4 regions of the Macrococcus bovicus genome follow, and region 2 is predicted to be linked to each of the others. Evidence: riboswitches for the same ligand, from Rfam matches in the RefSeq annotation. Region 2 holds a riboswitch; each other region holds the start of a gene.
The links. A riboswitch is a leader RNA that binds a small molecule or an ion and turns the genes downstream of it on or off. The one in region 2 is predicted to bind S-adenosylmethionine.
Positions count from the first base shown of each region.

Region 1: it holds a riboswitch for S-adenosylmethionine, as region 2 does, so the genes downstream of both, QSV55_RS02660 (methionine ABC transporter ATP-binding protein) here and QSV55_RS10235 (M20 family metallopeptidase) in region 2, are expected to answer to the same signal.
Region 3: it holds a riboswitch for S-adenosylmethionine, as region 2 does, so the genes downstream of both, QSV55_RS00750 (aminotransferase class I/II-fold pyridoxal phosphate-dependent enzyme) here and QSV55_RS10235 (M20 family metallopeptidase) in region 2, are expected to answer to the same signal.
Region 4: it holds a riboswitch for S-adenosylmethionine, as region 2 does, so the genes downstream of both, QSV55_RS02500 (MetQ/NlpA family ABC transporter substrate-binding protein) here and QSV55_RS10235 (M20 family metallopeptidase) in region 2, are expected to answer to the same signal.

Region 1 covers NZ_CP128470.1:426,525-428,728, forward strand. Annotated here, with positions in the region: gene QSV55_RS02650 (N-acetylglucosaminidase) at 1-29, opposite strand, end outside; gene QSV55_RS02655 (TetR/AcrR family transcriptional regulator) at 102-647, opposite strand; SAM riboswitch class I at 769-873, shown strand; gene QSV55_RS02660 (methionine ABC transporter ATP-binding protein) at 943-1,956, shown strand; gene QSV55_RS02665 (methionine ABC transporter permease) at 1,946-2,204, shown strand, end outside.
Region 2 covers NZ_CP128470.1:1,871,054-1,873,257, forward strand. Annotated here, with positions in the region: gene QSV55_RS10235 (M20 family metallopeptidase) at 1-837, opposite strand, end outside; SAM riboswitch class I at 904-1,000, opposite strand; gene QSV55_RS10240 (sensor histidine kinase) at 1,044-2,204, opposite strand, start outside.
Region 3 covers NZ_CP128470.1:66,182-68,385, reverse strand. Annotated here, with positions in the region: gene QSV55_RS00750 (aminotransferase class I/II-fold pyridoxal phosphate-dependent enzyme) at 11-1,168, opposite strand; SAM riboswitch class I at 1,237-1,342, opposite strand; gene QSV55_RS00745 (TetR/AcrR family transcriptional regulator) at 1,552-2,091, shown strand; gene QSV55_RS00740 (MFS transporter) at 2,114-2,204, shown strand, end outside.
Region 4 covers NZ_CP128470.1:396,780-398,983, reverse strand. Annotated here, with positions in the region: gene QSV55_RS02505 (FAD-dependent oxidoreductase) at 1-521, opposite strand, end outside; gene QSV55_RS02500 (MetQ/NlpA family ABC transporter substrate-binding protein) at 655-1,473, opposite strand; SAM riboswitch class I at 1,546-1,648, opposite strand; gene rarD (EamA family transporter RarD) at 1,781-2,204, shown strand, end outside.

The sequences.
Region 1 (2,204 bases), 640 kb from region 2:
AATGCAAGTGTGCGTTTAATATACTTCATTCAGGACCCCCAGTAGTTTAGTGATTTTATTATACAGGAAACAATCGATCAAAAGCTGAGTTTTACAATAAATTAACGATTTGTCTTGAGAATGTTACGATAGACGATATCTGCTATCTTCTCCGGGGGCTCGACGCAATAATTCTGCAGCCAGAAATAAATAATTCCAAACTGGCCACCTAACGTGTAATTGACAAAATGCTCAGGATCCTGAAGGTGATGATCCATAATGATGTGCATGTAGTTTTCCTTCAGAACCCCCATAAATTTTTGTGTGAAGTTCTGAGCCGGATGAACTGTCATCAATGTACGAAAAAAACTCTGATTCTCATAGATATATGAGAACAAATGATTCAAATAAAGGCGTGATGAAGTACGTAGAGTATCAGAATCCGTCTTTATGGCTTCTGCAAACTGACTGCCGATTAAGTTGAGTTCTGATAGATGCTGTTCAATCATATTATCCAGCAAGTCATATTTATCAAGATAGTATGTATAAAAAGTGGAGCGGTTGATATGCGCTTCTTCGCAGATCATTTTAATAGTAATTTCACGAAAACGATGTTGTTCCAGTAGTTTTAAAAACTGTTCTTGTATCAGCGTTTGTTTGTCTGTCATAAGTACCTACTTCTTATCTCTATTATAGTCACTTATTTTATCATAGATTCAAGATTGCGAAAATTAAAAAAAGAAGTTGACACTTTATTCATGTCCATGTACTATGAGTATAACTTCATAAAACTTATCAAGAGAGATCGAGGGATATGGCCCGATGACATCTCAGCAGCGGACTCAGAAATGAGCACTGTGCTAATTCCATCAAGCTTAGCTTGGCAGATAAAAGGACGTTTAAGACTTTTTAGCTTCTGGCTAAAAGGTCTTTTTTTTGATTTTTAAGGAGGCTACCATGGCAATTATTGAAATTGATGAAGTATCAAAACAGTTTCAGACGAAGAAAGGAACAGTGACGGCACTGCAAGATGTGACACTGAATATAGAGAGAGGACAGATATTCGGCATTGTGGGTTATTCAGGCGCCGGTAAGTCCACTCTGATCCGGTTGATCAACAAGCTCGAAAAACCGACGAGCGGTCGCATCATAGTAGATGGTGAAAACATCACTACCTTAAAACCCCAGCTGCTCAGAAAAAGACGGCAGAATATCGGCATGATTTTTCAGCAGTTCAACCTTTTTAAGGCAAAGACAGTCGCAGATAATATTAAATATCCACTGAAGCTGACCAAAAAGTATTCACAAGCAGAACTGGATCAGCGCGTCGATGAATTACTTCAGTTTGTCGGTTTGTCAGATAAGAAACATGATTATCCGGCTCAGCTGTCAGGTGGCCAGAAGCAACGTATCGGTATCGCCCGTGCGCTTGCAACGAATCCGGAAATTCTGCTTTGTGATGAAGCGACGTCTGCTCTGGACCCCGAAACAACGGATGAAATCCTGCGTCTTCTGAAACGTATCAATCAGGAACTGAACATCACCATCGTACTCATTACGCACGAAATGGAAGTCGTCAAGACAATCTGCGATGAAGTGGCGGTCATGGAACAAGGGCGTATTGTAGAACAGAACAAAGTCTTTGACCTATTCACGAATCCCGTGCATCCGACGACGAAACGTTTTGTCCATTCTGTGCTGAATGACCATGTGCCAAAAGGTGTAGAACCCTCACGGAAGTTATATCGATTCATCTTCAATCATCAGCAGATACTGGAACCCGTGCTGAGCCAGATTGGCCGCAAGTATGAAGTCGATTTTAATATTTTGTATGGCAGTATAACTGAGTTGACCGATCGTTTATTCGGTAATTTACTGATAGAGGCGGTCGGCTCAGATTACAAGGTCCAGTTTGCCCTGCTGGAGCTGAAGCAATATGGTATTGAAATCAAGGAGGTTGATGGCTTTGCAAGCTGATTTATCTGAATTTTATCCGATTATTCTGCAGGAACTCATTCATACATTGATTATGGTCGGTATTACATTGGTGCTCGCAGCAATGATAGGTATTCCGCTCGGGATATTGCTCTATGCAACAGGACGGGGCCATGTCCTTGAGAATCGTTCAGTGAATATGGCGTTAAACTTTGTGATCAACACCATCAGACCGATTCCATTCATTATATTTCTGGTTGCATTGATACCTGTTACACGTTTCTTGGTGG
Region 2 (2,204 bases):
CTGAATACGGTTCAGTTTAGCCGTTCCGCCTGCCATGCGAGCAGCACCGTGTGCGATTTCTTCTACTTTATCAGTCAGACTATTCAGCTGTTTGCGTGATAAGGCCCGGGTATAGAGCCGAGCTTTCGTGTAATCCGGGATGATGTTCGCACTTGCACCGCCATCCAGAATAACACCATGAACCTTATCACGTGGTTTGATATGCTGTCTCAGCTGAGCGATACCGTTGAAGAAACTGATCATCATATCGAGCGCATTGATGCCGTTGAACGCACTTTCAGAAGCATGTGCACTCTTACCGAAGAATTCCACTTCAAAGACATCAACTGCGAGTGTAGGGACGGTGCGGTATGATTCATGTCCCGGATGAATCATCAGTGCGACATCACTATCGTCAAAGAGTCCCGCTTTGACATAGCTTGCCTTCGCGCTACCATTGACGCCCCCTTCTTCTGCAGGTGATCCGAATACTTTGATAGTACCCCCTATCTCATCAATCACTGTCTGCAGACTAAGGGCAGCAAGCACACTACTTGTCCCGATAATATTATGGCCACATGCATGACCGAGTTCCGGCAATGCATCGTATTCCGCGAGAAAAGCAATAGTAGGACCTGGTTTTTCACTCTTGTATGTCGCAATGAAACCTGTCGCATGACCTGCAATATCCCGTTCCAGTTGAAAATCATTGTCCTGAAGAAGATTGGATAATTCCGCTGATGCGAAGAACTCTTCATTGCCGAGTTCAGGTCTTGCATGTATTGCATGACTCAGTTCAATTATACTTTCTTTATGCTGATTAATATATTCTAAAATACGCTTTTCATATTGTTCCATCAAAAGACTCCTTTATTTCCGTACACTTAACAAAAGAGACATTCCACGATAAGGAATGTCTCTGCAATCTTATCTGTCAGCTATGCTGGAGGACTTAGCACCTTGCCAAACGGTAGGTTGCTGGATGTCATCGGGCCTATCCCTCGATCCTTCTTGATAAGTATGGAATTATTTAATGATTACTATATAATTTTCTGATTGTTTCGTCAATCATTTAATTCGCGTGGCAGCCTGATCTGGAATTTTGTTCCTGCTATTGAGCTATGGACGCTGATCTGTCCTTGATGATTTTCAACAATCTGCTTAGCAACGGCGAGGCCGAGACCTGAACCTTCGTTATTAGTAGTCGTATTGGTCCCTCTATAATAACGATTGAAAATATAAGGAAGCTCTTCTTGCGGGATACCTTTACCATTGTCGCCGATTTCGATGACAATGTCAGGGTCATCAGCGAATGAATTGATCCACACTTCGATATCCTCATTATAAGTGAAGGCATTAGACACGATATTCATCAGCACCCGATTCATCCGCTCTTTATCAAGTTTAACAGTCTGGTTCAGCCGGTTGACCGCATACAGGTTCGGATGATCGAAGGAATCAATAAACTGCTGAATATATTCACCTACATTGACCGTTTCTTTATTAAACTCAAGATGATGGTTCTTCAGCTGGTAGGTCATATTCAGGTCTTTTAACAGCGAATCGATATAAAGCGCCTTGTCTTCAATAATTTCAGCAAACTTCTTACGGTCCTCGCAACTGATTTCAAGATCACTGTTCAAGAGTTTACTGTAGCCATAGATCGAACTGAGCGGCGTCTTAAAGTCATGCGTGATACCTGACACCCATTCATCACGGAGCGTTGAAATGCGATTCTGGTAAGTCCGGTCATTATCCAGCTTCTCTGTCAATTCGCGGATGGATTCATCTACAGACGTATACATCCGGTATTTTCTACGCATGCGGTCCCGTCTATAGATATGATGATTATCAGGGACGCGGTAGATGCCTCTGCTCAACTGACTCAGCCAGTCAACAAAATGAATAAGCGGCCGTGCAAAATTCCGGCTCACATAATAGGCAAGTGCCAATATCAGCCCGAAGATAAGCGATGAATAAATGAGATACCAGAGCAGGAAATTTAAAGCAAAGGCCATGAGATCTTTATCCATAAAAATGCCGTTCTCTGCCAGAATAATTCGTTTGTCCCGGGCGTTCTGATTTTCTGCTACAAATAAGTAATAGTCATCATCATGCATTGTTTCCTGCAGCACATACTTATTGAAATTATCATTATTCAGATCTTTGAACCAGTTCTCTTCCACATCTTCGGTTTTAAAATTACCGTAGATTTTGACCAGTTG
Region 3 (2,204 bases), 280 kb from region 2:
TGAGACTCCGTTATTGATAGAGGCCTGCTGTTTCCTTGAGCCTGATGAGCAACTCTTCTATCTCCTCGTCACTGATTGCAAGTGAGATCCGAATATAATCATCACCGTTTGAACCGAATGGTAGCCCCGGTGTCGTCAGGATGGACTGTGTTTTCAGCAGATAATCGACGTATTCTTCACTTTTATAGCCGGGCGGGATTCTAAGCCACAGGAAGATGCCGCCCTGCATCGGTTCAAACGGGATGCCTGCCTCAGTGAGAAAGTCTGTAACTTGATCTCTACGCTTTCTGAAAATCGCGTTCTGTGTCTCTAAAAAAGGTTCCCCTAATTTCAGTGCACTGACCGCCGCTTCCTGAACGACCCCCCACATCCCTACTTGTGTATGATCCTGATAATAATTGAGGGCACCGATGATATCTTTATTGCCGACAGCAAAACCTATCCGTACACCTGACATATTGAAACCTTTGGAGAGTGAATAAATCTCGACTGCTACGTCCTTCGCGCCTGGCGACTGCAGAATGCTCGGATTTTTAGCATCAAAGCCGAATGCCGCATAGGCGAAGTCGTGGACAATCTTTGTCTGCGTCCCTCTGAAACGCCGGACGACAGCATCGAACCCTGCACGAGTCGCAACTGCCCCTGTCGGGTTGCTCGGATAATTAAGGTAGATGAGACGTGTATCTGCTAATACGGCAGAATCAAGGGCATCAAAGTCCGGCCAGTAATGGTTGGCGGGCTGGAGCGGCAGTTCATAGGCCGTGCCACGGGCCAGCTTCACACCAGCAAGATAATCAGTGTAACCCGGGTTCGGCAGCAGAACGCCTTCACCCGGTTCAATCACACAAAGCGGCAAGTTGACCAGCCCGTTTTTCGTCCCGTAAAGAATACAGATCTCCTCATCTTTATCCAGCTCAACCCCATAAGTATCTAAATAGAATTTCTGGATGGCTTCTTTCAACGCTTCCTTACCACGGAAAACACCATATTTATTATTCGCAGGCTCCTGTACTGCGGACTGAATCGTCTCGAGTACTTCTGCCGGAACTTTCTGATCGGGTATACCGACCGCTGTGTTGATAAGCGGTTTGCTGCCGATATCGAGCTTTCTGCCCATCGTCTTGCCAAAATAACTTTCTGGTATAGAATCAAGTAATTTAGAACGCATTTCCTCTCCCCTTCTTCTTCAATCGAAATAAAAAACGTCATTACTTCGCAGCAATGACGTCAGAAAATCACTTATCTGCCAAGCTGTCGCTTGATGGATTTAGCACAGTACTCTCAGATGAGCCTGCTGCTGAGATTTCACAGGGCCAGTTCCCTCCATCTCTCTGGATAAGACATATTTAAATGATTGTTATCAATATAGTATTAAACAGTGACGTTGTCAAACAGATTTCGTGCGAGCTGCACTGGACGCTTTATCGATCAAATGGCTCATGCATTCTGCTGTTATTTTTTAATTTTCAGTTGTGCAAATTGAAGATAAGCATTATAATCTTGAAAGTAAACGGAAAACTCTCCGTTTAATTTCCAGTAAAGGACTTAATGATGAGACAGGATGCACAGGATAACTATAACAGCATAAAAACAACTGCCGCTGCACTTTTTGAAATGTATGGGGTGGAACAGGTCAGTATGAACCAGATTGCGCAAACACTCCAGATTGGTGCGGGTACCTTATATCGTCATTTCAAGGATAAGGGCGTGCTATGCTTCAGCTTACTGGAGGAGGACTTTGATCATCTCTTTACATCTTTTGATCATATTCAATCTTCTGATAAGGATAAACGCGAACAATTAAGCGAGATGCTGACATTGATGCTCGAATTCAAACGCGACAATGAAGACCTTCTGCTTTGCATTGAAAAGCACGAAATGCGCTCCCTCTTTAAAGAGACAGACTATTATAAGACACTCTATCAGTATTTTGAGACTATTTTCGCTTCACATGACCAACCTCAGTTCAAGACAGACATGCTGCTCAATGCGTTGACTACAAGAAGCTATCAATATCAGACGCATTTCCGCCATGTTGACCTTGATACTTTCAAGTCCAATTTGATGGCATTATTTTATCCATATTCCTAATTTCTACGAAAGGTTGACACAATTGAATTCTATTAAATACAAAACACTCCGCAGCTTCGAAATATTTCTGCTGTCAGTAATTACTGTCTTCGGAATCGGCTCACAATATTTCA
Region 4 (2,204 bases), 610 kb from region 2:
TGAGCCTGGTCCGGCATCTCCAGTCCAAGTGTTGTTTTAAATGGCAGACCTAGATCTTCTTCGTGCAATCTCGCCTTGATTCCTAACGTCTGATAAGCCTCATATTCATCGCGTATAGCTTTTTCGTTGCGGCCATCTGTCACCTGCGTACTGGACATTTTCTCGAAATCGCAGTCTATAGCATGTTTCTGAACTAAATCTTCAATAGCCTTGATCCCATCCACTTGCGACTGATAAAAAGCTTTTGCTTTATCTTCTCCTTGAGACTTCAGAATCTCCTGGTACATGAGGTGATGCTGCGCAGTAATCTTAGCCGTTGTATTAGCTGTCGTCTCCTGCACCAGTTTACGGCCTTCAACAAGCGTGACATCTTGACCCGCTTCAGCTAAACGGTAAGCGGCAAGAATACCTGCGATCCCTCCCCCGATGACAAGCACTTCAGTTCTGATATCCTGTTCCAGTGCAGGAAAATCAGTCACTTTCGCCGACTCAGTCCAATAAGAAATATTCTCTCTTTTCATTATATAACCTCCCCAAATGTCATTCCCTCTGCTATACCCTCTGCTGGATAAAAAATACACTGTTCACGCTATTTACATAAAAATAACACCTACCTTTGACAGTCGGTGTTATGGATGTAACCTCTTACACTTTTTACTTCTCATAAGGGACGACATCTTTGCCGAATTCCTTGTTAATATAAGCTTTCATATCTTCTGACTGCAGGACTTTAATCAGCTCCTGAAACTTTTTATCATCCTTATGCCCTTCCTGTACAGCCAGGATGTTCGCGAACGGGGATGATTTATCCTCAAGTGCAATCGCATCTTTATGAGGAATAATACCATTATCGATTGCATAGTTGGAGTTCATAATGACTGCCGCACCTTCTCCGTTCTTATAAGTCTTCGGCAGAAATTCTGCACTCTGCTTATTATTGAATTTAAGATTCTTCTTATTCTCAACGATATCCGTAAATTTGGCATCTTCTATCTTCACGCCATCCTTCAGCTTGATGACCCCTTCATTGACGAAGAAAGAGAGGAAACGGCCTTCTTCAGCCGGATTACTGGAGACAAAGATTTCTGCACCGTCCGGGATTTCAGCTAGATTCTTATATTTTTTACTATAGACTCCCATCGGTGTCGTGAATACTTTGCCGACTTCCTCAATTTTATAATGATGGGTCTTCTTTTCTGCATTAAGATATGGAACATGCTGGAATAAGTTGGCGTCTACATCACCTTCATCGAGTAATTTATTAGGCACTTTGTAATCATTGACGATTTTAACTTCAACGTCGTAACCTTTTTTCTTCATCGCCTCAGCTGCATGTTTGACCACTTCTCCGTGCGGGGTAGGTGATGCCGCGACTACGATTTTCTTATCGTTCTCTTTTTCATCCGCTGAACCGCATGCTGTAAGCGTCACTGATAATAAGAATGCACTTAAAATTCCTAAACCTTTTTTCATCATAGAATCCTCCTCAAATTTTTTAATAAAAAAAATACTTTCTCCATAAAAAATAGAGAAAGTATCCGCTTTCTCTCATCTTCTAAAGCAATCGCTTTATGTGAATTAGCACCATGTCAAACTGACTGGTTGCCGGGTTTCATCGGGCACATCCCTCCACCACTCTTGATAAGAGTTTTATTAAGTTGTTAAAATCATAGCAATTGTATCGACATTCGTCAATAACTGACCAATCAAAAATTTCTTGACTAACAAACTTTTTCAGAAAACATCCAGACTTCTTCTGGTATGATAGCAAGGAGGTGAAATTATGTCTGAAGAACAAAAAGGAATTCTCTACGCTGCAGGCAGTTATGTCATGTGGGGCGTACTACCTTTATACTGGAAACTAATCGACGGTATCCAGTCTTATGAAATTCTAGCGCATCGCATCATCTGGTCCCTAGTCTTTATGATACTTCTCGTCTTCTTTCTCGGTAAGACATCTGAACTCAAGATTCAGACAAAAAGCCTGTTCGGCGAACCGAAACAGGCACTCAGTCTATTCATTGCGGCCGTTGTCATCGCTATGAACTGGGGGCTCTTTATCTGGGCGGTCTCGAATGACCATGTGATGCAGGCGAGTCTTGGTTATTACATCAATCCTTTGATGAGTATTCTGCTCGGTCTTTTCTTCATGAAGGAACGTTTCACTAAAGTGGAATGGCTTGCTATCGCACTTGCTGCGGCCG